3 regions of the Ensifer sp. GW821-FHT05G01 genome follow, and region 1 is predicted to be linked to each of the others. Evidence: predicted binding sites of a transcription regulator. Region 1 holds the regulator's gene; each other region holds the start of a gene.
What was found. Region 1 encodes LexA, which represses DNA repair genes until DNA is damaged. Its sites were predicted from a motif close to TGTTCNNNNTGTGTTCNG; they were not measured.
Positions count from the first base shown of each region.

Region 2: the regulator LexA is predicted to act here: its motif matches at 3,249-3,266, upstream of AC07UR_RS12335 (ATP-dependent helicase).
Region 3: the regulator LexA is predicted to act here: its motif matches at 4,058-4,075, upstream of AC07UR_RS22645 (DNA polymerase IV).

Region 1 is NZ_JBWKSC010000008.1:296,381-307,042, reverse strand. Features, by position in the region: gene AC07UR_RS21080 (septal ring lytic transglycosylase RlpA family protein) at 1-933, opposite strand, end outside; tRNA gene AC07UR_RS21075 (tRNA-Ser) at 1,211-1,300, shown strand; gene AC07UR_RS21070 (hypothetical protein) at 1,527-1,691, shown strand; gene AC07UR_RS21065 (DUF4242 domain-containing protein) at 2,007-2,294, shown strand; gene AC07UR_RS21060 (hypothetical protein) at 2,474-2,617, shown strand; gene AC07UR_RS21055 (hypothetical protein) at 3,092-3,379, shown strand; gene AC07UR_RS21050 (hypothetical protein) at 3,428-3,667, opposite strand; gene lexA (transcriptional repressor LexA) at 3,848-4,567, shown strand; gene AC07UR_RS21040 (hypothetical protein) at 4,687-5,019, opposite strand; gene AC07UR_RS21035 (hypothetical protein) at 5,644-5,790, shown strand; gene AC07UR_RS21030 (GFA family protein) at 6,282-6,713, shown strand; tRNA gene AC07UR_RS21025 (tRNA-Cys) at 7,602-7,675, opposite strand; gene AC07UR_RS21020 (thermonuclease family protein) at 8,127-8,828, opposite strand; gene AC07UR_RS21015 (hypothetical protein) at 9,131-9,427, opposite strand; tRNA gene AC07UR_RS21010 (tRNA-Asn) at 9,600-9,674, shown strand; gene AC07UR_RS21005 (cryptochrome/photolyase family protein) at 9,894-10,662, shown strand, end outside.
Region 2 is NZ_JBWKSC010000004.1:219,494-230,155, reverse strand. Features, by position in the region: gene AC07UR_RS12340 (Tle-like phospholipase domain-containing protein) at 1-687, opposite strand, end outside; gene AC07UR_RS12335 (ATP-dependent helicase) at 759-3,206, opposite strand; gene AC07UR_RS12330 (carboxymuconolactone decarboxylase family protein) at 3,354-3,758, opposite strand; gene AC07UR_RS12325 (cyclase family protein) at 3,816-4,637, opposite strand; gene AC07UR_RS12320 (efflux RND transporter periplasmic adaptor subunit) at 4,954-6,138, shown strand; gene AC07UR_RS12315 (efflux RND transporter permease subunit) at 6,135-9,272, shown strand; gene AC07UR_RS12310 (anthrone oxygenase family protein) at 9,372-9,812, opposite strand; gene AC07UR_RS12305 (FAD-binding oxidoreductase) at 10,167-10,662, shown strand, end outside.
Region 3 is NZ_JBWKSC010000010.1:43,424-54,085, reverse strand. Features, by position in the region: gene dnaE (DNA polymerase III subunit alpha) at 1-1,325, shown strand, start outside; gene AC07UR_RS22650 (L,D-transpeptidase family protein) at 1,419-2,657, opposite strand; gene AC07UR_RS22645 (DNA polymerase IV) at 2,762-4,054, opposite strand; gene AC07UR_RS22640 (hypothetical protein) at 4,217-4,858, opposite strand; gene AC07UR_RS22635 (DUF3572 domain-containing protein) at 4,861-5,133, opposite strand; gene AC07UR_RS22630 (response regulator) at 5,290-5,661, shown strand; gene AC07UR_RS22625 (PleD family two-component system response regulator) at 5,679-7,046, shown strand; gene rpmG (50S ribosomal protein L33) at 7,601-7,768, opposite strand; gene AC07UR_RS22615 (MFS transporter) at 7,862-9,046, opposite strand; gene AC07UR_RS22610 (NUDIX hydrolase) at 9,060-9,764, opposite strand; gene AC07UR_RS22605 (DUF983 domain-containing protein) at 9,761-10,222, opposite strand; gene rnr (ribonuclease R) at 10,255-10,662, opposite strand, start outside.

The DNA of each region.
Region 1 (10,662 bases):
TTTGGCATCGCTCACCCGCACTTCCACGTAAGCGGCCGCATAGGCCATATTGCCGTCCGGCATCGGAATGTATTCCGGCCGCTCGCGCGGGATCGGCCCGATCTCCGGCAGCATCACGAATTCTTCCAGCGACTGCGGTGCGGAAAACTGCGGAACGGGTGCCGCAAGGGCCGTCACCGGGCTGCTTTCATCAAGAGACGATTTGGACGGAATGGTGAGCGTGCCGAGCTGATTGCGCATGGGCTCATTCGAGGCAACCATCACGCCTGTTGCAATCTGGCCTTCCGGCATGACGCCCGGGCTACGGTCGCCCTTCTTGACATAGGACGCCATGAGGTAGGGCATGTCGTTGCCTTCGAGCGGTGCGCGACCGACATATTGCACCCGAACCTTGGCACTGCCCTTTTGCTTGATGTCGAGCAGATCCGCCGTCTTCGAGGATACGTCGATGATCCGGCCATATTCATAGGGGCCGCGATCATTCACCCGAACGATGACGGAGGTGCCGTTTTCGGTGTTGGTGACACGCGCATAGCTCGGCAACGGGAATGTCGGATGGGCCGCCGAAAGATGGAGCTTGTCGTAGACCTCGCCATTGGCGGTCAGGCGTCCATGGAAAGCCGAACCATACCAGGACGCGACACCTGTCTTGTTGTAGCCGAAATCTTCCTTCGGCTGATACCACTTGCCCTTGACCTGATAGGCCTTACCAACCTGGAACCGGCCACCGCCCTTCGGGATGTTCTTGCCGGTGGCGACACGGGGGCTCGCCTTCACGCCATAAACCGACTCGGCAAAGTATTCTTTGCTCCTCGGCTTGCTCTTCTTGATACTGGACGTCGATCCGCACGCCGCAAGCGTTGCGCAAAGCACGGGAACCGCCGCAAGGCGCAGTCCCTTGATCAGATATGCCGCATTTTTACTGGATGTCATCTGTCCCACAACATCATTCGAACAAGCCGTACTCGAAACCTTCCACTCTTGCCCCCAAGCGGAAATCTCGGCGTCCCGAAACGGAACAGTCGATTAATCATGACAGCAACAAGGCAAAAATGCGAACCGGCGAACAGCCGAGCGCCCGAAATCTCCGGTTATGGTTTACGAATGATTACCAAGACAGATGGGCAAGCTGACGCGTTCAGAAAATCTTGCCGCCGACGCATGTTAAATCTTGCAAAGTGACAAGCCTTCGCGCAATAACGCCCTGCCCGGAGGAGTGGCCGAGCGGTTTAAGGCACCGGTCTTGAAAACCGGCGTGCGTGAAAGCGTACCGTGGGTTCGAATCCCACCTCCTCCGCCATCCACTGTCTCATTTCTTGCCATTCGACGTCGAGCTCGATCGAAACCGCGAGTGTTCGAGCGGTTTCCGATTGCCCCTTTGGCGCGCACATGCTGCCGTCGCGCCGGTATTCAGGCATGCATTTGGAAGGCGGGCGTCAGGTCCGCTTGCCATCCCGGAGGAATTGGGTGAAAGTCTGATTCCGGCCCTTCGAGGCCTGGGCAATCTCCCACAACTGGAGAAAACCATGCCTCTTAAATATCTGACGACAGCCGCTTTTTTTGCTGTTCTGACGCTGTCGGGCTGCGCAAGCACTGGCGACGCCAACACGACCTACGCCCAATGGCAAGGGCCTTCGCCGGAACCAGATCCATCGGCAGCCAGCCCCGGCGGCTTCCGCCTCAGCTACTGAGGCGCTGTCTTTTTTGCCACGGAGAGCGACAGCTCGTCCGTGCGACCGCCAATTATTGGGCCAAGGTGCGAAAGCGTCGCGCTGGGGCTATCGAACACGATCCGGCACCACAGCAATCTCGATAGAACGAGGGTTCTGAATCCTCTGGCCGTTTGATGCGGCTTGCTTCAAATCTGGCCGGAACGCGGCTTTCGACCGGATCGGGATACATTCGGCGAATTCGCCGTGAAACAACTTATGGCAACCGAAAACGTTGACTCCCGCTTCATTAGGGCGCCTTCATATGTGGTCATCCAACAGTTGAGGAACTGAGCGATGCCCACCTTCATCATAGAGCGCGAAGTACCCGGAGCCGACAAGCTTAGTCAGGACGACCTCTGCGCGCTGTCGGCGAAATCCAACGCAGTCGTTGCAGATCTCGGCGTCCCCTACACATGGATCACCAGCTATGTCGCCGGCGACAAGATCTACTGCGTCCACGAGGCGCCAAGCGCCGACGTTATTCGCGAACATGCCGAACGAGGCGGATTTCCGGCCAACAAGATCACCGAGGTCGCCGCCGTGATTGGGCCCACGACAGCCTCTCAGGGGCGCGGCAAATAACAGAGTCGGTGTTATAATCACGCCAGCGGAACATTGACCTCATTTCAGGCCATGGCGCCCGCCCGAACCAATGCACACCGAGCGCCGTCATTGACTTCCGGCCGTATCAATGCACGCTAGTCCGCCGGTCATTCGGCGCCCACATGGGCTCCCCGGCACGCCTTTCCAAGGAGACGAACATGGCAAAAGGTCAAGTGCGAAGCAACCGCGAGGTTAGAAAGCCCAAGAAGGACAAGACCGTCAAAGCCGCCGTTACGCCAGAAGGCTCCCAGGTGAAGCTTGCAGGCAGCAGCTTCTCTTTGGGCAAGAAAGACAAAAAGTAAGGCAGCCGCTCCAACCTCGAAAATCAAATACGCCTTTAGGTTTTATCAGTGGCCAGTCGGACCGGATGTGCACGTCTCCGCACATCAAGGGCGACTGGTCCCGCGACAACAAACCAGCAATGATGCCGGCTCCGCAGCACACCCGACCGGCGCGTGAACCTTCCCGCAGACACAGGAAACACTGCCGGCGGCGCTTGCCAGTCGTCTCCCGTCGCGACCCCCAAGGCCGATCTGCCGCCAGCCATGCCGCTCGGGGCCGATACCGGAGAAGCAACAAACGCCCCGAAACACTCGCTCTTCCAAACAATCTTCGTGTCTTCGCTGCCACAGCTTGAAGAGCGATCGTCGCCTTTCGCAAAGAACTGTTGAACACGGCATGGGTACGCGGCCTGCTTGCTGGACTCCGGAACGAAAGCACGGTTCACATCGTTAACCAATCTATCGGCACCACTTCTGACCTAGCGGACGTCCATCGTGCTTGCAGCCTTGCTTATCGCCTCGATTTTCGCATCGCCCCACATCGCCCTTAGCGCGGCCACGGTCGACGACCTGCAAACGGACTTCGAATCGGCCATCCCCTGCCAGCAGATCGACGGTCGGAATGTCTGGAAAGGCTCGATCGCCTATTATATCCAGTCATTCGTCTACCAAGGCGACACGCCGGTGGCGACCGACGCGGCAGATGCCGTGCTGCCGGAGGACAACTCTGCCGAGACCGTGAAGGAGTTCGAGGACGCCTGTTCGGCAACGCAGCCGGCTTGAAACGCCCTCTCCTCGACATGCCCGCTGTCCCAACCGCTTATCTCGGCGCTACTTCCATTCTTTACCATCGCTCGTGGCACACCCTCGTGGTGGCAATCCTTTGCCAAAGGTGAACTTTAACCGGTCACAACCCCACTGGCGGACCGGCCCCGGCATCATCGCATTCAATGCGATGCCGACTTCATCGAACGGGCTCTGCCTGTTGTCGACATATTGATACCAGCGAAACCCGAGGACGGCGGTCGCTGCGATAACGATCGTCGACAGGATCCGAATCAGCGTTTTCATTGCATCCTCATTCGGTGAAAAGCGCGAGGCATGGCAGCTCCGCATGGCATACCCAGCATCGAGGCAGCGGATAGGCGCACGATTGATACAACATTCACGGAATTTTAGGCACTTGCGGAACACATATGGAACAGATAGTGTCTGTTCTTGATTTGTTTCACGCCTCTGGAGCGACTTGCCATGCTGACCCGCAAGCAACAGGAATTGCTTCTTTTCATCCACGAACGCATGAAGGAGTCCGGTGTACCGCCATCCTTCGACGAGATGAAGGATGCACTCGACCTGGCATCGAAGTCGGGCATTCACCGGCTGATTACGGCGCTAGAGGAACGCGGTTTCATTCGACGCCTTCCCAACCGCGCCCGGGCGCTTGAGGTCATCAAGCTGCCGGAAGCTTACGCGGGAAGCGCTCAGCCGCGTCGCGGGTTTTCACCAAGCGTCATCGAAGGAAGTCTCGGCAAACCTCCCGCCCCCGCCCCGGTTGCCGCGAAAGCGCCGCCGGCGGCAGACAACAGCTCCGTCTCGGTTCCGGTCATGGGCCGCATTGCCGCCGGCGTACCGATCTCGGCAATACAGAACAACACACACGATATTACCGTGCCGCTCGATATGATCGGCAGCGGCGAGCACTACGCCCTTGAAGTGAAGGGTGATTCGATGATCGAGGCCGGCATCTTCGACGGCGACACGGTGATCATCCGCAATGCCACGACGGCAAACCCCGGCGACATCATCGTCGCACTTGTCGATGACGAGGAAGCGACGTTGAAGCGCTTCCGGCGCAAAGGCGCATCGATTGCACTCGAGGCGGCCAATCCGGCCTACGAGACGCGCATCTTCGGCCCGGACCGCGTCAAGATACAGGGCAAGCTCGTTGGCTTGATCCGTCGCTATCACTAAGCCAGATGATGATGGCTGTCTTTCTGCTGGACAGGCCTTCTTGTGCTTGAACGTCTCGCCACCCAAGAGGTAGCGAGACGGATGTGGTCAGGTTGAGCGTTTTACGCGCTCGACAATTTTCATTCGTGAATGGAGTACTCGCCCAACTCACAGAGGTCCTGCATGTCTTCGGTCGTGTCGAGACCGGAGCCTTCCTCGAATTCGAAGCGCATGTCGTATTTGCAGACATCGCGTCCGTCGGCGATGGTAATTTCCATGCTCTCGCCCGGATTAAGCACCTGCCGCCCGAAGACATCGTCTTCCCACTGATCGACGCCAACCGGCGAGGTATAGAAGTTCGTCAGAACGGCTTTCGTCTTGTTCTTCAGCTGAAAGACGAGATCCTCAGCGCTTGCGGTGGCCGTCGTTGCGGCAAAAATGGCAAGAGCAGTCAGGGCGATCTTACATTTCATTTTATGTCATTTCCTCCATTGTCGGTTTTGTTTGACGCTACCTATACGGGTCGCATCGCTGGAATATTCATTCCTGATGTCGTCTAGAGACAATAATCTTTGCACTGACAATACGGGCAGAATCACCATTTCGGGGCAGGTCGCCGGCAAGCCAGATCCGCGCATGCCTATTCGCGGCGCAAACGCGTGAAGCGCACGCGCGCGCGTCGGATCACCCATGAAGAATAACTGACATCGGCGGAGAATAAGGAACAGGCTGACATCGCCACTGCTGCGCCAGGTGTGCCCCGAATCTTGGCAGCCCGCGAAGCCGGGCATGCCTGCAAAGGCGATAGCCCACAGATGAGTGACGTCGCGGCATGAGGAGCAAATTAGAATGAGTCGGCGGCTCAATCATGCATCGCACTTGCAGCGATTGTCACTCGCCCACCGAGGGCGCGGGTCAGCGCGTCAGGCACAAAGGGTGCTAGGGAAAAGGGATACGCTGCCTACGCACGGAAACCGAATCTGATCTTCCTCAGAGCCATGGATCCCTTGAGCCCAACGCACCCGACGATCGCACCGTTGCCTTTCGACGATGGCAGCCTAGTTACCCATTCGCGTAACCAAGTGAGGAACTGCTGAATGAACCGTAATAGCCTCTATCTCGTCATCGCCGTGCTCGCTGTCGCCGTCATCGGGCTCGGCGTCTATGCTTATCGTGAGGAAACGAAACCTGCCGGTGTCGAGATCAAGATTGGCGAGGGCGGCGTTTCCGTTCAGGAGAATTGAGCAGGCCGCGCATTTTCCCAATGCGGCAACGAGCGGCTGATTTCTGATCGGCGGCAGCGCGTCGCGTTGTCACCACCTCCAGATTACTGGTTGCTCAGGTGGGGCTAGGCTAGCAACGGCTGAAATTTGCTGCACCGGCAATTTGAGACCATAGAGCCCCGCGCCATGATTGCCCAAGCCATGCATTGGGCCCACCCTCAGCGTGGAGTGGGCGCCCGATGCTCAATCAAGCGCTTTCTCTTCGCAGATAGCCTCCACCGCAAGTCGTCGACCGTCGCGCCGATGGGACGGCGGCATGTGGTGTGGAAGCTCGCGGGCTTCACAGACATTGCGACGCGCAACACGCCTGGCCGAGGTGGCCGACGCGCAGAGCCACCCGGATGGCAAGATCATCCTCAAGAATGCCTCAGCGTACGAATACGCTTGAGCATGCGCAATCCGCCCCATATTGAAGACGTGCAAATGTGCTTCAAAATCAGATGGATGGTTGCATGAATCTCGACGTTCAGGACCTCGACGGAGCCTGCCACTGCGGAACGGTTCGTTTCAATGTAAAACTGAAAAACGGTCTTCATACCGCTCGCCGCTGCACCTGCTCCTATTGTCAGCTGAAGGGTGCGGTTGCCGTCTCCGCTGCCAAGGACGGGATCACGGTTCTTTCCGGAGGCGAGGCTCTCACCAAATACCAGTTCAATACAAAGGCCGCAGAACATTACTTCTGCTCGAAATGCGGGATCTATACGTTCCACAAACCGCGCGCGAACCCGGACTTCTACGGCGTCAACGCCGCATGCCTCCAGGGCGTCAGCCCATTCGATTTCGTAGAACTGCCCGTCAACGACGGCATCAATCACCCACTGGACACCAAGGATTTGAGCGGACCAAGGCTCGCGGGAACACTGAAATTCATTCCGGCGGAATGACTGACGCGTTCAAGGCAGCAGCGGAACCATGCGGCAAGTATGCGCTAGATGATAACGACACCGTCGCGGCACCACTGTTGCCGTCCGCCCTGACAGGCGACGGTTGGCGAAGCCGAGAAATCAGTGCCGAGGCTTCGGTACGTTGACATTCTCCCAACGCCCAAGAAAGCGTGGGTTGCGACACACTCCAGCTTATGAGGCCGGCGAGATGCTCTACGCCGACTTGAAGTATGCGAAATTAACTACTTCCGCGCGTACACATTGATGCCGTTACTCCGAATGATTAAACCCAGGCGAGCAACGACCTGGAGCAACCGTGATTACTTTAGCGCGCTGGGCCACGCTCATAATCCTTCTCTTAGCCCCCGTATTATGGTGGGCAGAGCCGGGACTTGCCGTGATTCCGCCAATGGGCGCAAACAAGAACGGCTCCACCGCAATCCTAATTCGCGGCTCTGATAGCGGGGTCCATCTGCTCGACAGCCCGCGGGCATACTGCGAGAGGCTCGGAACTCCCGGCTTCTATTGTGAATGTATAGTCGCCGATCGCATGGCCAGTGCGGCGCTTATAGGTTTTCCGTTCAGCCAGTCTCTGCATGAAGCGACACTGACCGAGCCCTACCAAAACGAGACGTAACCACGCCCCCTACTGCATAGACGACGATCATCAAGTGTTGCTGGCTTAAGTGCTTTCGTGGTCAAAGGCCGTGGAGGCCCGGCACGGAAGAGCGTGGCCCGGATCAAATGCGACGGAATCGGTGATCTTCAGTTGGCTGTGGAGGAAGATACAGAAGGGGAAAACGGCAAGGAATCGCCATGCCAATGTGGAAATCCTGGCATCCCGTGACGATGAATTTCGTCGCGAAATCAATTCGTTATGTGGAATTTTGGAGGCCTCGCCCGGAATTGAACCGGGGTACAAGGATTTGCAGTCCTCTGCGTCACCACTCCGCCACGAGGCCTCACCGACTGAGATTATCAAGTCGTGGCGAGCGTTTAGAATGAATATAGAAAGAGTGCAAGAGGGTTCATTCTGAATGCGATCCTTTTTTCATTTTGAACGAGCGTTTCCATTCCGTTCTGTGGATGGATGCTGCATGCCCCTGCGCTGTCGTCGCCTTCAGGACCAACGGGAAGACCCCGCCGACATCCCCCTAGCGGAGCAACACGGCGGACGATCGGCAGTTCAACCGGGCGGACACTCGTGATCAAGGGCGGACCTCAAAAGGGTGCGCGACGCTCACATCGGGGGAAATGCCGCCTCAACGGCGTTTATCGACAAGATGAAGCGACAGTCTTGGCTGCCGGGCGTCGACGGCGCGCCCTCGCGTGACGCGTTTTGCCTGTCAGGTCGCCGCGGTTTGAGGTCTAGTGCCGCCCCACGTAGTTACATCCGCGGATTTTTCCATCCACCTAGCACCAAGGCGTCGATCGTCCCTTCCATGGCCGCACAAGCCCTTCCGAGACGAGAATGCTTCCGAGCGAACGGCCGTCACGCATCACGACGCGCAGCTTCTCGCTGGCCTTGTCGTCATCCCTGCCGATCGCCTCGATCAGCCTGAAATCTCCGGCGTTCAACAGTTCGCGCAATCTCTGCTTGGCGTAGAAGCCACGCGCGCGTTCGCCATCGCAAGCTGCCTGCTTGGTTCTCGGCGCGTCGATATCGGCGACTCGGACTAGTTCGCCGTGATAACGGAAGGTCGCGCCGTCGATGACGCAGTTGTCGTTGCGGATACCGCAGAAATAAAACTGATTCGCCTGAGGCTGGAGCGCGGCCGGCTGCACCACAGGCCGTTCGACCGGGGTTGGCGCGGCCAATCCGACGTTGACCGCGGGGATTGGACCATCGACGGCCTTCGTCCTGTTTGCAGCGGGCGGTACGGCCGCACGCACTGCCACCTTCGGCCGATCCTCAACCCTGGATGTCGATGTGGCCTTGGGGGCCGATGCGAACATATCCGAAATGGCCGGCAGGTCGCGCAACTCTCCGCGGTGATCGTAGGCAACCACGCCACCGACCGTCAGCACAGCGGCGAGATACCACGGCAGCATGCCGCCCTGCTTCTTTGTCCGGCTGGCGCGGCGACGCCCACGGCTTGTTGTGGCTTTACCCATTCCGCCTCATCCTTGATCCGGCCGGCATTATGCTGGCGATCCGTTGCCGAATGGTTTTCAGCGGCCACTTGATTGCGGAGGTTCACCAGCAATGGGCCTGGGATTCATCGGCGGCATGCGCGACCTCGCCTGCCCCGCTCGCCGCAACCGGATACCGCGCCCAGTTCGGACAGAGGCAGACATTGCTGGCGGAAGATTTTCAGAATCAGTCGACCAGATATCTCACCTGCCGCCAAAGCCCTAGGAATCGGTCATGCAGGATTTTTGCACTGGCTCGAACTTTCAGCGGTAGCCTCGAAGGCTCACGACTCCCTTGAAGAGCCCGCACGGCCGCGGCGGCGTGCCCACCAGACGGCGAACCGGCGACGGCGACGGCGAACCGCGGGAATGTCATGTGAGAGGATGAGCAACCCCAGCGGCACCATCCAGAAGCCGAGCACCGGCAGGAAGCCGAGAAAGCCACCGAAAATCAGCAAGCCGCCGACGAGCATGCGCAGCAACGGTGATTCCGGAAGCGCCAGGCGCCACTTGCCCAGAATGATCTGCCGGGTGTGGGGGTCGATGCCGAAATGCGTCTGTTTTCTGTTTTTATTCATCATTCCCTATCCGCCTGCGTTTCCCACAATTGGGGACTTCTCCACAGGCTCGCAACAAATCTTCTCACTTTTTTTGAAAAAACCGCTTGGCAAATCGGAAAAGCATTTGTATTAGCAGCCTCACTTCTGCAGGACACAAACCGCGCAGAACTTCTGCAGAAAAAACTGCAGATGATCCCTGGTAGCTCAGCGGTAGAGCATTCGACTGTTAATCGACAGGTCGCCGGTTCGAATCCGGCCCGGGGAGCCAGTTTCTAAAGGGTCGTTCCGAAAGGAACGGCCCTTTTCATTTAGGGATATCAGAGGCTTCTCCAGACATATGGGTGCACCGCCCTTTGCCGTTCGCCCTCCCACCTCGCTTCTTTGGTTACATTTTGGCTACTTTTCGGACCACAGGCGCCGGAGTGGCTCTTTTTCATTTTGCGGCTATGGTGGCGAGTAAACCACCTTACCCTCACCCCGGGATGTCATGCGCGTGAAATCGTCGTCGCCCATTCTAGTCTGGTTTCGCAAAGACCTCAGGCTTGGCGACCACCATGCGCTTGCAGCCGCTGCGGCCGATGGCGCAGCGGTGATTCCTCTCTACATTCGTGAGCCGGCCGACAGCGGCAACGGGCCGCTCGGCGATGCGCAGCGATGGTGGCTGCAGTACTCACTGTCGGCGTTTCGGGAATCGCTGCAACAGATCGGATCGGATCTTGTTTTTCGCTCCGGCGATCCGCTCGATGTCATCGCCGATGTTTCGCGAGAAGCCGGCAGCGCCACCATCTTCTGGAATCGGCGCTATGATCCGAACGGAACGGCGACGGATGCGCCGTTGAAGAAGGCGCTCGTGGATCGCGGCTTTACCGTCAACAGCTTTGCCGGCCAGTTGCTTCACGAACCAACCCGCCTGTTCAACAAGACCGGTGGCCCCTATCGCGTGTTTACGCCATTCTGGCGCGCGCTCGAAGCAAGCGGCGAGCCGCCGGCACCGATCGATCCGCCCGAAAGACTTGTCGCGCCTGAGCGCTGGCCTGCGTCCGAAGACCCTGATCGGTGGAACCTGCTGCCGACGCAACCGAACTGGGCATCGCGCTTCACCGAAATCTGGACACCGGGTGAGGTCGGGGCGGCGGACCGCTTGCAGACATTCATCGAAGACACGCTCGACGGCTACAAGACCGCCAGAGATGTCCCGGCCGATGCGGGCACATCCCTGCTCTCGCCGCACCTTGCCTTCGGCGAGATCTCGCCGA
Region 2 (10,662 bases), on a different contig from region 1:
CGGGCGATTGCGGCAAAGAAGGGTATTTTGCACGAAGGATGGATCGAAGGTCACCGCATCCGTGTTGTCGAAGCATCTTGCAAGGTGGATGGCCAAACCGCCGCCCAACGAATGCCCGGTGGCCACGTAGCGGACCGTCCTTCCCTCGAACAAGATTTTCGCTCGTTCCATGACTTGGGCAAACTTCTTGTCGATCAGCCGATATTGGTTGGGGAAGAGCGGCGAAAACCAGGAAAGATTCGTGTTCCAGTCGGCGATGGAGGTGAAGTCCGTTCCACGTATCGCGACAAGCACGGTGACACAGTCGCTCCCCTCCTTGAAATAGGTATCAAGCGAGAGCCCCGTCAACGTGTCTTGAAACCTGTGCGGGATTACGTCGCCGAAACCAAGGTTCAGCCGCTGCCACTCGGTGCGCCGGACTGTGTCTCGGTGGAGGAAGACATACTGATCCTCGTTGTCCGCATAGGTGTCGGCGCTGGCCGCCGCATAGAGCCCATATTTGGCCGCGACCCGGTCAGCGTTGAAATTCCAGGTCGCGTCCGGCCCATAGTGGTCGTCGACGAGCGTGACGCGGTCACGGGAACACCCCGAGACCGTCGACTTCGGCGCAGCACTAGCGGGTGAAAAATCAATCAAACCTATCGCTGCGAACACCGCGGCGAGAACCACGAAAAAAACGACCCTCATTCCGTCTTCCCCCACTGATCCCCTCGACCAGATCAGCAGAAAAATCAGGGGAGGTCAATTTAGGGTTGAGCTTACACCTTCTCCACAAACCCATCCAGCACGCGCTTCTGCCCGGCCTTGTCGAAGTCGATCGTCAGCTTGTTGCCTTCGATTGCCGAAATGTTGCCGTTGCCGAACTTCATGTGGAAGACGCGGTCGCCGACGGTGAAGCGCGAGGGTTCGGTGCTGGTCGATTTTGCCACCAGTTCGCCGTCGATGGTGCGGCTGCGCGGGCCGCTTTCGCCGTAGCCGATGCGCTCGACAGCGTGGCCGGAGCGTGAGCCCCAGTTGTCGCGCGTCGCATCCGAACGGTTCTGCTGGGCGCGCTTCCAACCGGGGGTCGAGTAGTTGTTCTGGAACGGGTCGGCCTTGTCGAAGCGCGACTGGCCGTAGCCGCCGCGGCCGTACCCGCCATAGGATTGCTCGCTCTCGGCGACGTCGACATGGGTGATCGGCAGTTCGTCGAGGAAGCGTGAGGGCAGGGTGGATTGCCACAGGCCATGGATGCGGCGGTTGGAGACGAACCAGATGTGGCAGCGGTGCTTTGCCCGGGTGATGCCGACATAGGCAAGGCGCCGTTCTTCCTCGAGGCCGGAGCGGCCGCCTTCGTCCAGCGCGCGCTGGTGCGGAAACAGGCCTTCCTCCCAGCCGGGCAGGAATACGGTGTCGAATTCCAGCCCCTTGGCCGAATGCAGCGTCATGATCGAGACGGCATCGAGGTTTTCGTTCTGCTCGGCGTCCATCACCAGCGAGACGTGTTCGAGGAAGCCACGCAGGCTCTCGAAGGCTTCCATCGAGCGGATGAGTTCCTTCAGGTTTTCGAGCCGCCCCGGCGCTTCGGCCGATTTGTCGTTCTGCCACATCGCAGTATAGCCGCTCTCGTCGAGGATCTGCTCGGCAAGTTCGGTATGAGGGGTGGTTTCGAGCAGGCCCTGCCAGCGGCGGAAATCGGCAACGACGTCGAACAGGCCTTTTCGGGCCTTCGGCTTCAGCTCGTCCGTCCCGATGATATCGGTCGCAGCCGCCAGCATCGGGATGTCGCGGGCGCGGGCATAGTCATGCAGCGTGCGGACGGTGGTGTCGCCAAGGCCGCGCTTCGGCGTGTTGACGATGCGTTCGAAGGCGAGATCGTCGGCCGGCTGGCAGACGAGCCGGAAATAGGCCATGGCGTCGCGGATCTCGAGCCGCTCATAAAAGCGCGGGCCGCCGATGACGCGGTAGTTGAGGCCGAGCGTGACGAAGCGATCTTCGAACTCGCGCATCTGGAACGAGGCGCGCACCAGGATCGCCATGTCGTTGAGCTTGTGGCTCTTGCGCTGCAGCTGCTCGATTTCCTCGCCGACGGCGCGGGCTTCCTCTTCGGAATCCCAGGCCGCGTGCACCTGCACCTTCTCGTCATCCGGGTCGGTGCGTTCGGTGAACAGCGTCTTGCCGAGCCGCCCCTCGTTATGGGCGATCAGATGGGCGGCAGCGCCGAGAATATGCTCGGTCGAGCGGTAGTTGCGCTCGAGTTTGATCACCTTGGCGCCCGGGAAATCCTTCTCGAAGCGCAGGATATTGTCCACTTCCGCGCCGCGCCAGCCATAGATCGACTGGTCGTCGTCGCCGACGCAGCAGACGTTCTGCGGCACGCCCTTGGGGCGCTGCGCCAGGAGCCGCAGCCACATGTACTGTGCGGTGTTGGTGTCCTGATACTCGTCGACGAGGATGTAGCGGAACTTGTCGTGATACTCCTTCAGCACATCCGGATTGCTGCGGAACATGCGGATCGGGTGCAGCAGCAGGTCTCCGAAGTCGCAGGCGTTCAGGGTGCGCAGGCGGTTCTGGTAAGCGGCGTAAAGCTCGCGGCCCTTGCCGTTGGCAAAGGCGCGAGCATCGCCCTCGGGGATCTGCGCGGGGTCGAGCCCCTTGTTCTTCCAGCCGTCGATCATGCCGGCGAACTGCTTGGCCGGCCAGCGCTTGTCGTCGAGACCCTCGGCCTGGATGATCTGCTTGATCAACCGGATGACGTCGTCGGTGTCTAGAATGGTGAAATCGGAGCGCAGGCCCACGAGCTCGGCGTGGCGGCGCAGAAGCTTGACGCCGATCGAGTGGAAGGTGCCGAGCCAGGGCATGCCCTCGACCGCATGGCCGACGAGCACGCCGATGCGTTCCTTCATCTCGCGCGCAGCCTTGTTGGTGAAGGTCACCGACAGGATCTGCGAGGGGAAGGCGCGGCCGGTGGAGAGAATATGCGCGATGCGGGTGGTGAGCACACGGGTCTTGCCCGTGCCGGCGCCAGCGAGAACAAGCACCGGGCCGTCGAGCGATTCCACCGCTTCGGCCTGCTCCGGGTTGAGGCCGGAGAGATAATCCGGGCGCTGCTGCCGGTCGCGCGCTGCCATGGCGCGCGCGGCGATGCCGCCCGTTGCCGGCGGCTGCGGCTTACGCGGGGCCGGCTCTTCGTCGAAGAAGGGTATGTCGTCGAAACCACTCATCATGCGGCTCAATGTAGTGATTCGGAGGCGAAAGGCCAGAAAGGATGTTCTTCTTTTATTCCGTTTTCTGCGCCAGCCGCACCAAGCCTGTGGAAAGACAGGCGATTTCGAAGCCGCTTATTCTCCATCAAGTTCGACTGCGAGCCGTCGTCAGGCCGTCCTGTCGAAGGCGGCGTCCACCGGCACCTGCAAGGCGGTCGCCAACTGGTTGGTTCTGGCGGCAAGCGAGATCACCCGGAGGAGATCGGCATGTTCGGCATCGGTCATGCCCTTGGCCTTCGCTGCCGCCGTATGGGAATGGGCGCAGTAGCCGCAGCCATTGCTGACGGAAACGGCGATGTAGAGCATTTCCTTGACCAGCGGATCGAGGGCCGAGGGCGTTGCCATCACTGCCTTGACGTCGCGCCAGGTCTGCTCCAGCAGATCCGGATCGAAGGCGAGCCACAGCCACATGTTGTTGATGAAGTCCGCTTTGCGGGTCGTGCGGATGTCGTCGAACACGGCCTTGACGCGCGGGTCGGATTCCGGATCGGCGGGTGGGGTAATGGTGCTCATGATGTCTCCGGGTCATTGTCCGGCGGCGCGTGCCGCCGGATCGGTAGGAAAACGGGTTCAGATGAGCGCAAACACGCGCGCAGGGCCGCCGGTGCCGCCCCGATGCTTCGGCGCGCCGAGCACCAGGGTCGCGCCCTTGGCCGGCACCTTGTCGAGGTTGGCGGCCGCCTCCAGCCCCCAACGGCCTTCCGGCAGCCAGGCATAGTGGGTGGCGAAATCGGGCGAGGGGCCGTGGTCGAGCGACAGCGTGTCGACGGCAATGCCGGCGGCCTTGGTCTCTTCCAGCAGATACTTTGCCGCCTCGACGTGGAAGCCGGGGAAATGGAGCTTGCCGTCGGCATCGGCGTTGCGGAACTTGTCGGTGCCCAGATGCGCGCCCCAGCCCGAGAGCATGGCGACGCAGGCGTTTTCAGGAATGTCGCCATTGGCGGCGACCCAGGCCTTGATGTCGTCGGGCGTCACTTGGGCATCGGCGTCGGCAGAGGCCTTCTGGCGGATGTCGATGACTGCGAGCGGCACGACCAGCTTCTCGACCGGCAGTTCGGCCACGGACAGGCCGTCGGCGGAGAAATGCAGCGGCGCGTCGACATGGGTGCCGGTGTGCTCGTTCACCCGGAGCTCGAACATGTTGAACTTGTCCTTGGCGTAGTTGAATTTCTCCTCGCGGAAGAATTGCTGCTGGCCGAAGAAGGTCGGGAACTCCTCGTAGAGTTCGTGGGTGAGGTCGGTAACGCTGGCATGTCCCTGGGCCAGCGCCGGCGGCGCGATGCCCGCACTTGCCGCTGCGATGCCCGCCGTTCCGACGGCTGCAGCTTTAAAGAAGCTGCGGCGGGACAACATTTTCTGCTTTACGGATTCCATGACACACGCATCGCACATGACTTTGCTCCCCTCTCAAGAACCGGTCGAAACCTGATGGCAATGGCTGCCGGCGGTTGCAGGATACCTCAGTCGCCGTGACTGTAAACGGTGATTGTCTAGTGTTTTTCTAGGGAATAACACGATATCGCCGCTGCTGGTGCGATGATGGTCCGGATGACATCATACCGCCAACAAATTCGCTTTTATTACAATTGCGTAATGATGGCATTCCGTCGTTGCCCCCAAAGGCCCGAACAACGATACTTGGGGCAAATCGGAACGTTCCGCCGGTGCGTGCCGCGCTGGAGCGTGTTTTGCATATTTGGAGACATGAATGCGGGTTTGGAAACAGCTGGCGGTCAGCGCCGTTGTGCTTTTGGTGGGTGCCGGCGTCTGGGTGCGGTTCGTGCCCGGGGCAGGCGAAACGCTGGCGGCGATTGGTGTTTCGCACCCGTTGATCGATGCTCTCTCCAAGCAGGACGGCGGTGCTGGCGGCGAGGGCGGCCAGGGTGGCGGTGCGCGCAGGCAAGGCGGCAACGATGCCGTGCTCGTCATGGTGCGTCCGTCGGCAACGGCCGTCGTCAACGACCGGCTGAACGCTATCGGCAATGGCGAGGCGATCCACTCCGTCACCGTGACACCGACGGCCACCGGCAATCTCACCGAAATTCTCGTGCGTTCCGGCGACAGGGTGGCTGAGGGCCAGGTGATCGCCAAGCTCGACAGCGACGACCAGAAGATTGCCGCCGACCAGGCGCGTCTGACGCGCGACAGCGCAAAGGAAAAGGTGGAACGCTACCGCAACCTCAGCACCGCGCGCGCGGTGACGGCCGTCGAAGTGCGCGACGCCGAAATCGCCATGCAGACCGCCGAACTGGCACTCAAGACAGCCGAGCTCGATTTGAAGCGCCGCGATATCGTCGCGCCGTCGAAGGGCGTCGTCGGCATCATCACCGTCAATGTCGGCGACTACGTCACCACGACGACGCCGATTGCCGTCGTCGACGACCGTTCGGAAATCCTCGTCGACTTCTGGGTACCGGAGCGTTTTGCCAACAAGATCGTCGTCGGCCAGCCGGTGACGGCGCATGCCATCGCCCAGCCGGGCAGCCAGCTCGACGGCGTCATCCATGCCATCGACAACCGACTGGACCAGGCAAGCCGCACGTTGCGGGTGCGGGCACGTCTGGAAAACCCTGACGACACATTGCGGGCGGGCATGTCCTTCTCGGTAACGATGGCCTTCGATGGCGACACCTATCCGACCGTCGATCCGCTCGCCATCCAGTGGAGCTCCGACGGCTCCTATGTCTGGCGCGTGAGCGCCGACAAGAGCGAGCGTGTTCCGGTCAAGATCATCCAGCGCAACCCGGACAAGGTGCTGGTCGATGCGGCCTTGAGCGAAGGCGACGAAGTCGTCACCGAAGGCGTGCAGCGGCTGCGCGATGGCGGCGAAGTCCGCATCGCCGGGCGCGAGCGCCGCGATACCGCGCAGAAGGTCGCGGAGGACGTGAAGTGAGCGGCGCCAAGGAACCGGGACACCAAACCGCCCGCGAGGCCGGCAAGACCGGCTTCACCGCCCTTTTCATTCGCCGGCCGATCTTCGCGCTGGTGGTCAATACGCTGATCGTCGTTGCCGGCCTTGCGGCCTGGAACGGCATCGAAATCCGCGAGCTGCCACAGGTCGACCAGCCGGTCATATCGGTCACGACGACACTCGATGGTGCTGCGCCCGAAACGATGGACCGCGAGGTGACCTCGGTGGTCGAGGGCGCCGTCTCGCGCGTTCAGGGCATCAAGGACATTTCCTCGACATCGTCCTTCGGCCGCAGCCGGGTGACGCTGCAATTCTCCGACACCACCGATATCGGCCAGGCGGCGAACGACATTCGCGATGCGCTCGGCCGCGTGCGCAACCAGCTGCCCGAGGATGTCGACGAGCCGAGCATCGTCAAGGCGGATGCCGACAGCCAGCCGATCATGCGACTGGCGCTGACCTCCGACACCATGTCGATGGAAGACATGACGCTGCTGGTCGAAAACGAGATCAGCGACCGGCTCGCCGCTGTCGAGGGTGTCGCCGACGTCGCCGTTTACGGCGACCAGGAAAAGATCTTCCGAATCGACCTCGACCAGGCCAAGCTCGCAGGGCGCGGGGTGACGGTGGCAAACCTCAGGACGGCGCTTTCCAACGCCTCCTATGACGTGCCGGCCGGCAAGCTGACGAGCGCCAGCCAGGACATCTCGGTACGTGCGACCGCCGACCTGCAGACGCCGGAGCAGTTCGAAAACCTGATCCTTGTCAACAATGTGCGGCTGCGCGATATCGGCACGGTGACGCTCGGGCCCGATACCGGCTCGACGGCGCTGCGCTCCAACGGTCGCCAGGGCATCGGCCTTGGCATCATCCGCCAGGCACAGTCCAACACCGTCGATATTTCGGAAGGCGTGCGCAAGGTTGTCGAGACGATCCAGACGGAAATCCTTCCCGAGGGCACGCAGCTCAGGATCACCAGCGACGATGCGGTGTTCATCAACGGCGCCATCCACGAGGTGGAAATCGCGCTGGTCGTGGCAATCTTCATCGTTACGCTCGTCATCTACATGTTCCTGCTCGACTGGCGGGCGACGCTGATCCCGACGATCACCATGCCGATCGCGCTGATCGGCACCGTGGCGGCGATCTACATGGCCGGCTTCTCGATCAACATCCTGACGCTGCTCGCCATCGTGCTTGCGACAGGTCTTGTGGTCGACGATGCGATCGTGGTTCTGGAAAACATCGTGCGGCGACGGGCCGAGGGGCTCGGCCCAAGGGCCGCGGCCGTGCACGGCACGCTCGAAGTGTTCTTCGCGGTGCTGGCGACGACGGCGACGCTTGCGGCCGTGTTCATTCCACTGTCGTTCCTGCCGGGGCAGACCGGCGGTCTCTTCCGCGAGTTCGGCTTCGTGCTTGCCTTCTCGATCCTCTTGTCGTCCTTCGTGTCGCTGACGCTCTGCCCGATGCTGGCATCGCGCATGCTGACGCAGGAGAACCATTCCAAACCCGGGCCGATGCGCCGTTTCGGCGCGCGTGCGTCCGAATTCTATCGCGTCACCCTGCGCGGCTGCCTCAATGCGCCACTGATCGTCTTCGTCGTTGCCGCCTTCTTCACGGCCATGGGCGGTATTGGCTTCATGACGCTGAAATCGGAGCTGACGCCGAGCGAGGACCGCTCGCAGGTGATGATGCGCATCAACGCGCCGCAGGGGGTGTCGCTCGAATATGCGCAGGCGCAGATGCGCCGGATCGAGGACGGGTTGCAGCCGCTGGTCAAATCCGGCGAGATCGACAACATCTTCTCGATCTCCGGCCAGGGCGGCTCGGCCAATAGTGGCTTCATGGTGCTGACGCTGGCGCCCTGGGGCGAACGCGAACGCAGCCAGCAGCAGATCGTCGCGGAGATCAACAAGGTGACCGCGCGCATTCCCTCGGTGCGGGTGTTTGCGATGCAGCCCAACAGCCTTGGCATTCGCGGCGCCGGCAGTGGCCTGCAGGTAGCGCTGGTCGGAAACGACTACACCAAGCTTGGCGATGCCGCGGCAAAGCTCGTGCGCCAGATGGAAGACAGCGGTCGCTTCGAGAACGTGCGGCTGAACTACGAGGCCAACCAGGCGCAGCTTTCGATCACCATCGACCGCGAGCGTGCCTCCGACATGGGCGTCGATATCGGTGGCCTGGCCTGGGCGTTGCAGGCGATGCTCGACGGCAACAGCGTCGTCGATGTCTTCGTCGACGGCGAATCTTACCCGGTCAAGCTTCTGTCCTCGACCAATCCGGTCAATGATCCGACCGACCTGCAGAACATCTTCCTGAAGGCCGGCGACGGCAAGATCGTGCCGATGTCGACGATTGCCAGCGTCGAGGAAACGGCCGTGGCGCCGCAGCTGTCGCGGGAATCGCAGCTTCGCGCCGTGTCGCTGTCGGCGGGGCTCAAGTCTGACCTCGCGCTCGGCGAAGCCTTGACCATGGTCGAGCAAATGGCGGAACCGCTGTTGCCGCCGGGCTCGCGCATCATGCCGCTTGCTGAAGCTGCGACCCTCAACGAAAACGCCAACGGTCTCATCGTCACCTTCGGCTTTGCCCTCGTCATCATCTTCCTGGTGCTGGCCGCACAGTTCGAAAGCTTCGTCAGCGGCCTGATCATCATGGCGACGGTGCCGCTGGGGCTCGCCTGCGCGGTCTTTGCGATGATCCTCACCGGCAATACGCTCAACATCTACAGCCAGATCGGCCTGGTGATGCTCGTCGGTATCATGGCGAAGAACGGCATTCTCATTGTCGAATTCGCCAACCAGCTGCGCGACCGCGGCCAGGATGTGCGAACCGCGATCGAGAATGCTGCCAACATCCGCCTCAGGCCGGTGATGATGACAATGATCGCCACCATCGTCGGCGCGGTGCCGCTGGTGATGGCAAGCGGTGCGGGGGCGGAAGCGCGCATCGCGCTCGGCTGGGTGCTGGTCGGCGGTCTCGGCCTTGCGGTGGTTGTGACGCTTTACCTGACGCCCGTCGCCTATCTCGTCATTGCCGGGCTCACCAAGCCGCATGCGGACGAGGAGCGCAAGCTCCACGAGGAAATGGAGGCCGCCGCCGCGCTTGAAGCGAAGTAACGGCGGCTCGCGTGGCGCTGCCGGCCCAAGGATGTTCCAGCACTCTGGCTATAGGGCAGCTTGCCGGCCTTCCGTGGCTCCGCTTGAAAGCGGGATGCGCTAGCCCCGAAGCTCCAGCCAGACGGCGAGGAGGTAGACCAGCATGGCGATAGCGCCGAACGCGCTCCTGCCTGCGTGCAGCCTGCCCCAGTGAACGAGAAGCCCGCGGGTTTCCTCGTTGACTTCCTCTGGCCGCGTTGCCTCCAGGCGCCGGTTGATCGGCATGATCAAGAGGATCGTAAAGGGCCAGTTCAGGAGAATGACTGCTGCCCCGAAGCCCCAGAGCCCATTGCCGCTCTGCCACCAGGCGGCAAGACCAAGCAGGCCCGAGATGATCGCGAGCGAGGCCTGCATCTGGAAACCGCGACGGTAGGCCGGCACCCATTGCGTCAGCGCTGCGCGGTTGTCGAGCCGAAGCCTTGCCGGCTGTTCAGCCACGTTGATGTAGATGGCGGCGCCGAAGAATATCGAGGCCGTCAGCAAAGCGAGCAGACCGAACATATTTCTTTTTCCTCATGTAGTGCCGGGAGCGGCCAGCCGACCGGGCTTCTTCTCTATCCCGTTTGTCGCAGGAAAGGGCCAGATTGTTGTGTTGGCAGGATGTTGTGACAGGCCGGTGTCGTCGGCACAACGCTTGGCGCCTACGCTCCGCCCTCGGGGGCGTTTCCCGTCACAAGACGAAAGCTTTGTGACACTCAGGTCTCACCACCGGCGTTTTCACGCGATAGTCTGCTAGAGACTGCGTCAACGTCTGGACAAAGTGATTCCGATTTGCACAGTAGCGCCTTGAAATGAAAGCGCTTCCCCAAGGTCGGAATGGGGCGGTGCGGATGGCATGAAGAAGGGACGTTTTCCGTGGCATTGAAGGCGATCAGGGCTGGCTCGCGAAACGAAACCGGGATCGATACCGCAAAGGCGCAGCTTGCCGCCCGATTCGGCGATCGGTTCCAGACGGGCGAAGCGATCCGCGCCCAGCATGCCCACACCACCACCTATATCCCGGCGCAGCTTCCCGACGGCGTCGTCTTTCCAGAAAGTGCAGACGAAGTCCGCGAGATCGTTGCGATCGCCGCGGCCAACACCGTGCCGCTCATTCCCTTCGGCACCGGCTCGTCGCTCGAGGGCCATGTCAACGCGCCGCACGGCGGCATCTCCGTCGACATGATGAGCATGAACCGCGTGCTCGAAGTCAACGCGGAAGATCTGGACTGCCGGGTCGAGCCCGGCATCACCCGCGAAGAGCTCAACACCTATCTGCGCGACACCGGCCTGTTCTTCCCGATCGACCCTGGCGCCAACGCCTCGATAGGCGGCATGGCCTCGACGCGTGCATCCGGCACCAATGCGGTGC
Region 3 (10,662 bases), on a different contig from region 1:
TGCGTCGCGCCATGGGTAAGAAGATCAAGGAGGAGATGGACAAGCAGCGTGCCCGTTTCGTCGACGGTGCGGTCAAGAACGAGGTGTCGAAACCGCAGGCCGATCTGATCTTCGATCTCCTCGCCAAGTTCGCCAATTACGGCTTCAACAAGTCGCACGCCGCCGCCTACGCCATCGTCTCCTACCAGACCGCCTATATGAAGGCGCACTACCCGGTCGAGTTCCTGGCAGCGTCGATGACGCTCGATATGGCCAACACCGAAAAGGTCAACGACTTCCGTCAGGATGCCGGACGCCTTGGCATCCAGGTGATTGCGCCGTCGGTCCAGTCCTCCTTCCGGCATTTTCAGACGGGCGAGAAGCGGATCTATTATTCATTGGCGGCCATCAAGGGCGTCGGCGAATCGGCGGTCGAGCACATCGTTGCCGTTCGCGGTGACCGCGAATTCGCGAGCCTTGAAGATTTCTGCCTGAGGATCGACCCGAAGCTGCTCAACCGGCGTGTGTTCGAAAGCCTGATCGCGGCTGGTGCCTTCGATTGCTTCGGCTACGACCGCGCCGAACTCGTCGGCGGCCTCGATCGAATTCTCGGCTTTGCCCAGCGTGCGCTGGAAAACAAGACCAGCGGACAGGGCGATATCTTCGGGGCAGGAGCTGCAACCGGACCGGAACGGATATCGCTTCCTGCCTACACGCCGTGGCTCGCCTCGGAAAAATTGCACCGGGAATTCCAGGTGCTGGGCTTCTATCTCTCCGCCCATCCGCTCGACACCTACAATCCGCTGCTCGCCAAGATGCGAGTCCAGACGTTTGGTGATTTCGCCGGCGCCGTGAAGAAGGGCGCAACGGCCGGCCGTCTCGCCGGCACCGTGACGTCCAAACAGGAGCGCAAGACCCGGACGGGCAACAAGATGGGTATCATCGCCTTCTCGGATTCATCCGGTCAGTTCGAGGCCGTTCTGTTTTCGGAGATGTTGCACCAGTATCGCGACCTGCTCGAGCCCGGGAAATCGCTTGTCATGACCGTGCAGGCGGAGGAGCGGCCGGAAGGTATCGGTCTTCGCATCCAGACGCTGCGCTCCCTTGAGGAAGAATCGCTGCAGATGCAGAAGGCGCTGCGCGTTTACGTGCGCGATTCCGGACCGCTGAAGTCGATCGCCGCCCACTTGAACGCGAGAGGCGAGGGGCTCGTTTCCTTCATCGTCATCAAGGACAACGGCCAGCGCGAGATCGAGGTCGAACTCAGCGAAAAATTCAGGATTTCGCCCGAGATTGCGGCAGCGCTTCGCTCCGCCCCGGGGGTGGTTGACGTCGAGCTCGTCTGATCCGCTCTGTGGTGGGTTGCTTGACGTTGCGTTGACCAGGGAAAGGTACGACCGTCAGACGTGACGGCCCGCTCCTGGTGGACGTCTATCGGCTCAGCCGCGTGGTGAAGCCCGTGTGATGGTGATGAAATCGGTTCCGTCGCCGGTTTCAAGTCCGCTTTCCATGTCGGAAATCGAGAGCGACGACCCGTCGGCAAGCAGGCTGCCGATGCGCTTGCGCACCTCGTCGGAGACAGTCAGGCGACCAAGCGTGCGCTGGGTGGCGTTGAAGGCGGATGGGTCGGCGTCGGTGCTGATTCCGAGCCGTTTTTTCGTCCCTGATGGCAGGTGGTTTTCGAGCGAAACGCCGTACCATTTGCCTTCGCCCTTTTCGCCGTCAACCTCATGAAATTGCAGGAAATGCGTGCCCAGCGCCTGCTCCGGCCCGTCGATTATGACGTCGCCTTCGAAGATCGGCTTGAAGCCCTGCCGCACAAGGATCACGCCATTGGCGGGAGTGTCGCGTCCAACCTTCTTGAAGATGGCATCCGTCAGTTCCGGCGTCAGCTTCCCATCGACGGCCAACCCCTCGGCGGTTTGAAACGCATTGATGGCGGCGGTCGTGTCCGGGCCGATGTGGCCGTCCGCTGCTCCGGCGACATAGCCGAGTTGGTTCAGCGCCGACTGGACGTCGCGCCGGATATCACGCTCGCCACGGCGGGTAATCAGCATCCGGATCGGCTCGCGGCTTTCCTCAGCGACGGTTGACGGAATGCTCGATGTCTCCGTCATGGCCACTTCGACCGGTCCGTTCTCGGCCTGGCTGATTGCCGGGCGAAGCGGCACGTCCGACAGCGGAGCGGGATTGTCGCCCGGCGCCGGCTGACGCTGGAAGAGCATGGCGCTCGACACTTCGGTGGGGCTGACCTGATGGTCTGTTATGAGGACATGCATGCCGCGCGACGTCATCTTGAAGAGGCTGGCGGCAAACTTGCTCGGCAGGCGCACACAGCCGTGGGAGGCGGGATAGGCAGGTACGTGATTGGAGCCGTGCAATGCGATGCCGGACCAGGTCAGCCGCTGCATGAAGGGCATCGGTGCGTTCGAATAGATGTTGGATTTGTGCTGACGCCGTTTTTCCAGGATCGAGAAGATGCCCGTCGGTGTCGAATGGCCAGCCTTGCCCGTGGAGACCGCCGATGTCGCGATCACCGCGTCGCCATCATAGACGACGAGCGATTGTTGGTTCTTCGAGACGATGATCTGCAGCGGCGCGCTGCTGCCGGCGAAACCGGCGGCAGGCGAAAACAAGACGACGACGACGCTGGCCGTGAGAGCGAAACGCGATACCATACACTCATCCCAACACGTAAACTGGCCGACGAGCTTAGACTGCAATCTTTAAAGAATTCGTCCGGATCGGGCCAAGGAAACGGCAAGCCACCGCCGATGACGCACTAGTGATCGCGCTTGCGGCTGCCGAACGTGTAGCCGGTTTCGACGCTTGCCTTGCCGAACTTGTCGCGTAGCCTGTTGATGGCGTCTTCGGCGGCCGCGCGGCGGGTCGCTGCGGGATCGACCAGATCCGGTGGATCGGCGAGATCGGGGCTCGACAGATCGCTGACGCCAATGCCGATCAGCCGGTACTTGGTGCCGTCGATCTCCTTCTCCAGGAGTTGCAGCCCCGTGCGGAAGATGCGGTCTGCAAGCCGGGTCGGGCTGTCGAGACGGCGGTTGCGGGTCCTGGTCTTGAAATCCGCGGTCTTCAGTTTCAACACGACCGTCTGGCCAGCCAGTTCGGATTTGCGCAACCGATGCGCGACCTGCTCACTCAACCGGCGCAGATGCGTGACGAGATCATCCTGACGGGCGAGATCGTCGTTGAAGGTCGTTTCGGACGACACGCTTTTCGCCTCGCCATCAATCTCAACGGTTCTCTCGTCGAGGCCGCGCGACAGGCGGTAAAGCCTCTGGCCCATGGTGCCGTAGCGGCGCATGAGGTCGGCTTCCTCCATGGCCTGGAGCTGGCCGATCGTGCGGATGCCGTCGCGTTCCAATGTGGTCGCAAACGCCTTGCCGACGCCCCAGATCAAGGTCACGGGCCGTTCTCTCAGGAATTCGAGCGCTTCGGCCTGGCCGATCACGGAGAAGCCGCGAGGCTTCTGCAGATCGGATGCAACCTTGGCGAGGAACTTGCAGTAGGAGAGCCCGACAGAGACAGTAATGCCGATCTCCTGTTCGACGCGGCGGGCGAAGCGCGCGAGCGTTCGGGCCGGGGGATCGTGGTGCAGCCTTTGGGTGCCGCTCAGCTCCAGAAAGGCCTCGTCGATGGAGAGCGGCTGCACCAGCGGTGTCAGCTCCTGCATCAGCATGCGGACCTCGCGGCCGACGCGAACGTATTTTTCCATGTCGGGCTTGATGACCACCGCCTGCGGGCAGGCCTCGAGCGCCTTGAACATCGGCATGGCCGAGCGCACGCCATGGATGCGGGCGATGTAGCAGGCGGTCGAGACGACGCCACGTTTGCCGCCGCCGATAATGACCGGCTTGTCGGCAAGTTCGGGATTGTCCCGCTTCTCGACCGAGGCATAAAACGCATCGCAATCGATATGGGCGAGTGTCAGGTCGTAAAGCTCGGCATGACGCAGGATGCGGGGACTGCCGCAGGCAAGGCAGCGTCGCGCCGATGCGCTCTGTTCCCGAAGGCAATCACGGCAGAAGCCTGGAGTTTGAGAACCACTGTCGAGCATATCTGGAACAAATGTTGAACATTGCGACTTTACGCTCTACGCTAGCGAGTCTCAAGGGAGGCCGCGTTGGAAATTGCCTTGCATGTCAGGTTGCCGACGCCAAGCCGCGGGTCGGGTTTCGAGTGCCTTCGTGCGGGTGCCTTGTTGTCGTGCCGGCTCTCGCTACCTTTGGAAATGCGCGCGAATTGCACTGGCAGCATCGGCCCAATCGGCAGCAATATGAACGCACGTATCTGGCGTCGGCGCGAGCGCGCGAAACTCGGCATTCGCCATCAGATTGATCAGCAGGCACGACGGCGCGTGCTCCTGCACCGATTGCAGGTTGCGGGCGATGTCGTCGATGAAAACAATGGGAAGTGCCCGTCCGGCATGCAGACGCTCGACGATCGGCCCCTTCGGGTCCTCGGAGGCGAGCAGAGGGTAAGGCAGTTCAAGGCGATCGAGCAGGGCACGGCGCGCGGCCGCATGACGTGGCGGCATTGCCGTCAGAAACACTATGTCCGCCTCAGTCGACAGGTCGCGAAGGGTTTCGACAGCGCCGGCAGCCGGTGTCTGCCAGCGATCCTGCGTGGCGTAGAAGGTGTCGAGCATGTCTTTGACGTCGTCGGCACTCGCCGCATGTTCTGTTGTGCGATGGACGATGTTGCCGGTCAGCCGGAAAGAGCGCGGCACGAGGATATGATCGCGGCTTTCGAGGAAAGCCCGAAAGGGGCTCAGGAATTCGAGCACCACCTCGTCGATGTCGCTGACGACGAGCGGGCGGTCAGTGAGGCGGATTTCATTGTCGAAGGCGGTGTTGCTCACGGTCAGCTGTCCTGCAGGTCGGCGGCGCCGGAGAGCTTCTCATGTGCACGCACGACATCCTGGGGTTCTGTGCCCGTTGCCTCGCAGAACGCGATCAGTGTCGGCTCATGGTCCATGAGAAAGGCGACGAGCCCGCCCATGAAGCCCGGCTCGCCGATTGCGTTGCGCAGGGAGGACGGATCCGTTCCCGTCAGCGCCAGAAAACGGGACAAGAGGTCCGGCTCGCCGGCAAGCCAGGAAAGAATGTCGATGGCGATTTCGTCGGCGCTCTTCAATGTCTTGGCCTCCTACTGTTTTTACGCCCGGAATTACCTATTTTTCAACCAAATAGGTTTATCGTTGAACTCGAGGAAATGGGTCGAGTCGTTGGCTCTGCAACTTAGATGTCTTGATAAGACTTGCAAGAAGACGACTGACAGCAAGGGATCGACATGCCCAAACAGGTAATGATTGTTGAGGATAACGAGCTGAACATGAAGCTCTTCCGAGACCTGATTGAGGCTTCCGGCTACGCGACGATCCAGACGCGCAACGGGATGGAGGCGCTCGAGCTGGCGAGGAAGTACCGTCCCGATCTGATTCTGATGGACATCCAGTTGCCGGAGGTCTCCGGGCTCGAAGTCACGAAATGGCTGAAGGAAGACGACGAGCTGCACGTCATCCCGGTCATTGCCGTGACCGCCTTCGCCATGAAGGGCGACGAGGAGCGTATCCGCCAGGGCGGCTGCGAAGCCTATGTTTCAAAACCGATTTCTGTGCCAAAGTTCATTGAGACGATCAAGACCTACCTTGGCGATGCCTGAACGGCGGGAAAATTGATATGACTGCGCGCATTCTTGTTGTCGATGACGTGCCTGCCAACGTTAAGCTTCTCGAAGCACGTCTGCTTGCGGAATATTTCGATGTGCTGACTGCCGGCGATGGTCATACGGCGCTGTCGCTCTGCGAGACGACGCCGGTCGACCTGGTGCTGCTCGACATCATGATGCCTGGCATCGACGGTTTCGAAGTCTGCGAGCGTCTGAAGGCCAATCCGCGTACAGCCCATATTCCCGTCGTCATGGTGACGGCGCTCGACCAGCCTTCCGACCGGGTTCGCGGATTGAAGGCCGGTGCCGACGATTTTCTCACCAAGCCGGTCAACGATCTGCAGTTGATGTCGCGGGTCAAGAGCCTCGTCCGCCTGAAGAACGTCAGCGATGAACTGCGGCTGCGGGCCCAGACGGCGCAGACCATCGGCCTGCAGGAACTGGCGCGCCAGGATCGCCCGGACGAGCCGGGCAATATCCTCCTGGTCGATGGCCGCGGGTCCTCTCAGGAGCGGCTGCAGCGTGCGCTAACGCCGATTGCGGAGGTCTCCGTTATCTCCGATCCGCAGGCGGCTTTGTTCGAAGCCGCCGAGAACAATTTCGACCTCGTCATCGTCAATGCCAACTTCGACGACTACGACCCCCTGCGGTTGTGCTCGCAGCTGCGGTCTCTGGAGCGCACGCGCTTCATCCCGATCCTGCTGATCACCGAGCAGGGCAATGACGAAATGATCGTGCGGGCGCTCGATCTGGGCATTACCGACTACATCATCCGACCGGTCGATCCCAATGAACTCGTTGCCCGCTCGCTGACGCAGATCAGGCGCAAGCATTGCAACGACATGCTGAGAAAGAGTGTGCAGCAGACGATCGAACTGGCGGTCACCGATGGCCTCACCGGTCTGCACAATCGCCGTTACCTCGACAATCATCTGAAGCTGCTGCTCGATCGTGCTGCAGCGCGCGGACGCCCGCTGTCGATCTGCATGACCGACATCGACCGGTTCAAGCAGGTCAACGACACCTACGGACATGATGTCGGCGACGAGGTGCTGCGTGAGTTTGCCGGCCGCATCCGCGCGACGGTGCGCGGCGCAGATCTCGCCTGCCGCTTCGGCGGCGAAGAGTTCGTTGTCGTGATGCCCGACACGTCGCCTGAGATGGCAGCGACAGTTGCCGAACGGCTACGGCATATCATCGAGAGCCAGCCGTTCTCGATACCGCATGCGGACGGCGCACTGGTCATCACTGCTTCCATGGGTATTGCCGGTCTCAAGCTGGAAGGTGACACGACGGAAGCTCTGTTGAAGCGCGCAGATACGGCTCTCTATCAGGCGAAGAACGAAGGCCGTAACCGCGTGGTGGCAGCTGCAGCCTGAAGGCCGGAATCCACCGGCGACGTCATCCGCTGCCGGCGTGATGAAATTCCGGATCCCTCTTGCGATATGCCTTTAAAGTTGTATTCTTCGCCGCGCCGATGCTACCAAGGCGGTTGGTGGCGGCGGCGGCCGTGCATCTACCTGTATCAGGACGGTACGGAATTAACCATGCGCCGAGCAACACCGCTCCGCGCATTAAGAATTCGTTGATTTTTTTCTATTTTCAGGTGATGCTGATAAACGAGGGGGCATCGCTTCCGGCAGTTTCGGTTACCCCATGATGCTCAGGTCCGCCGCATCTCCTGGGTCGTGGGGTCGGTCGGTTGGCTTTTGACACCTGCGGAATCCTCGTGCCGCGGTTAGAAGCCAGCCGACCCCCATTCAAAGCGCCGTTCCGTAAGGGGCGGCGCTTTTCGATTCGTGCCGCTGTGTTCTTGTCATTCGGGAGAGACGAAGGGGGAGGCGGGAGGCCGCTGGCTGCTTCCGGGTGCACCAACGGAAAGGGGCGCCAAACCTTGCGGTTGGCGCCCCTTGATCCCACGAAACGTCAGATCTTACTTGATCTTGGTTTCCTTGAATTCGACGTGCTTACGCGCGACCGGATCATACTTGGTCTTGGTCATCTTGTCCGTCATCGTACGGCTGTTCTTGGTCGTGACGTAGAAGAAACCCGTGTCGGCTGTCGACAGCAACTTGATCTTGATGGTGGTGGCTTTTGCCATGGTCGTCCTGCCTTTATGAAATTGAACGCCGTGGAAAACCGGTTGCGGGCCACGGGCAAGGTTGGCGCGAAACTACAAATCGCGGCTGAAAAGTCAAGGCCGTTTTGGATTCAAAACGATCCTTACAACCGAAAGCGCGACGTAAAGACCGAAAAACCCGGCAATCGCCCAGGCAAATCCGTTGTTGCCAGCCACATCCATCGACGCGCCGATGACCTGCGGCCCGGCGACAGTGCCGACCGCATAGGAGAAGACGAACGCTGCGTTGGCGGCGGCAAGGTCGGAGCCTTGCAGGCGCGAGCCGAGATGGCTGAGGCCGACCGTATAGAGGCCGGAGACGCAGCCACCCCAGAACAATAGCACGACTGCCATCAGGAACCAGCTTTCCACCAGCATCGGCAGACAAAGGGCGCCGATGAGACCGATGACGGTCATGGCGGACAGCAATGTGCGCTTGTCCTTGATCTTATCTGACAACATGCCGAGCGGAATCTGGAAGATGAAATTGCCGACGCCCATCACGGTCAGCAGCAACGCCGCCTGTGATTCGGTGAACCCCGATCGTGTCCCGTAGACCGTAAAGAGCGACAACCCACCCGATTCGACTGCGCCGAAGATGAAGACGGCGGCCGTGGCCGTCGGCACCAGGAAAATATAGCGCATGAAGTGACGGTCTGGCTTTTCGTCGATCACCGGGCTCTCGTCCCGTGCGATGAAGATCGGCACGGCGGCGAGCAGAATGACGCCCGCACCGACCACGAAAGGCAAGACACCCTCACTGCCGAGGATCGAGAAGAGCAGCGGCCCGCTCAGGAAGCCGAGGGATAGAACCGTGCCGTAGATGCCGAGCACGAAGCCCCGTTTCGCTGGCGGCGCGGTAGCGTTGATCCAGAACTCGGAGAGGATGAAGAGGACTGTGATGGCGCCGTGGAAGACGACGCGCAGCGGAAACCAGAGCCAGAAGTTGGTAATGTAGTAGAAGCCGAACGCGCTGATTGCGGCAAGCAGGACGGCCCAGAGCATCGTCGGCGCAACACCGTGACGATGGGCGAACTTGGTCGTGAAGGACGCTGCGACCATGGATGCCACGCCGGCCATCGCCGAATTGAGACCAATCAGCGTCGATGAGATGCCGCGCTTCTCCATGATGCTCGAAAGCAGCGGCAGGCCAAGGCCGATTGCAATACCGACGGCGCTGATGGCGGAGACTGCCGCGATCAGCGACGGCCAGTGAATTTCGTCAACCGGTGCTGGGCACCCGGGCGTCGGCTGTGACATGCGACTGTGGTCCTTAGAGAAGCGTGCGGATGAACCGCCCACGGCGCGTGAAATAGAAAGGCACGGAGCGCCCATAGGGGAGCGATGGGTCCGCTTCAAGGCCGCTACGCAAATCCGAAAGGATGATGGCGGTTATCTCCGGTATCCGGAGCGAGGGGAGGTCGTTGACATCGATCCACTGCAAATCCTGGAGCTCCCGGCTTTCCAGAACCCGCGATGTATCGACCTTGGCTTCGTCCGCGAAAATCGCGAAGAAGCGCGTATCGAACCGCCTCGAGTGTCCCGGAGGAGTAATAGCCCGAGCCATATAGCGCAAGTTTGCGAGATCTGGAAGAAAGGGCAGCGGCGCTTCCGTCTCGGCAAGGGGCTGGCCCAGGGGGACGCCCGCCTCCTCGTAGAGTTCTCGCAGCGCCGCCAGCGCGAGCGCTCTGGCGCGTGCGTCGCTGACCGGCTGGCCCTCGACGCATTTCAGCGCCTGCAGAACAGCGGGATTGAGGTCCGTGGAAAAAGCAAGACGGTGGTCCGTCGGGTCCCTGCGCCCGCCGGGAAAGACGTAGAGGTCGGGCATGAAGACATGCGCACTGCTGCGCCGGCCCATCAGCACGCGCACGCCGCCGCCGGTGCGGTCAAGCAGCATGATCGATGCTGCGTCACGCGGCCTTACGCGCCGCTCAGGGCTGGCGTGAGCAAGGACGACGCTTTCGCGCCCTGACGTCATGCGGAGGGATCTCGTGCAGGCAGTACGTCCTCGGGCGCATCCTCCTGTCCACCGAAGCCATGCATCCTCAGCGCCCATTGCAGGCCGATCACGGCGCCCTTGATCGGCTGCAGCAGTGCCAGCGAACTGATCAGCGTAATCGGTGTCCAGATCGCAAGGTGCTGCCACGTCGTCAAGGGCAGGATCATGTCGGTCATCATATAGCCGGCAAGCACCAGATGGCCGACGATGGTGACGACGATATAGGGCGGAAAGTCGTCGGCGCGCTGGTGATCCATGCGCTCGCCGCAGGCGGCGCAGGCATCGACTGATTTGACGTAGCTGCGGAAGAGCTTGCCACTGCCGCAGGCCGGGCAGGTGCCGAGAAATCCGCGCCGCATCGACCGGCCGACGGGACGTTCCTCAGTGGCGTCGCCCCCGAGATGAAGCGTTTCCTTGTCCGTTGCCGTCATCTGCATTCTCTCCTTGTCGAAGCCGCTTGGCGTGTAGCCTAGCGCTTGCCGCGTGGCGGTCGGGTTCCCGGCGTCTTGCGCGGGCCCGAGCGATCACGACGCCCCGACTTGTGGAAGGAGCGCGTGGCGGTCGGCATCTTACGCCCTTCGCTGATCATCTCGAAGCGAAGCGCGCCGGCAAGCGGCACGGCTTCGACCAGTTTGACCTGCACCTGATCGCCGAGACGGAAGCCGAGGCCGGTCTTTTCACCGGAAAGGGCCTGATGTGCCTCATCATAGATGAAGTAGTCTCGACCGAGCGTGGATATAGGCACGAAGCCGTTGGCGCCATAGGCCGGCAGGGTGACAAAAAGTCCCGCTTTGGTGACGCCGGCAACGCGGCCTTCGAATTCCTCGCCGATGCGGCCGTTCAGGTGATGGGCGATCAACCGGTCGACGGTGTCGCG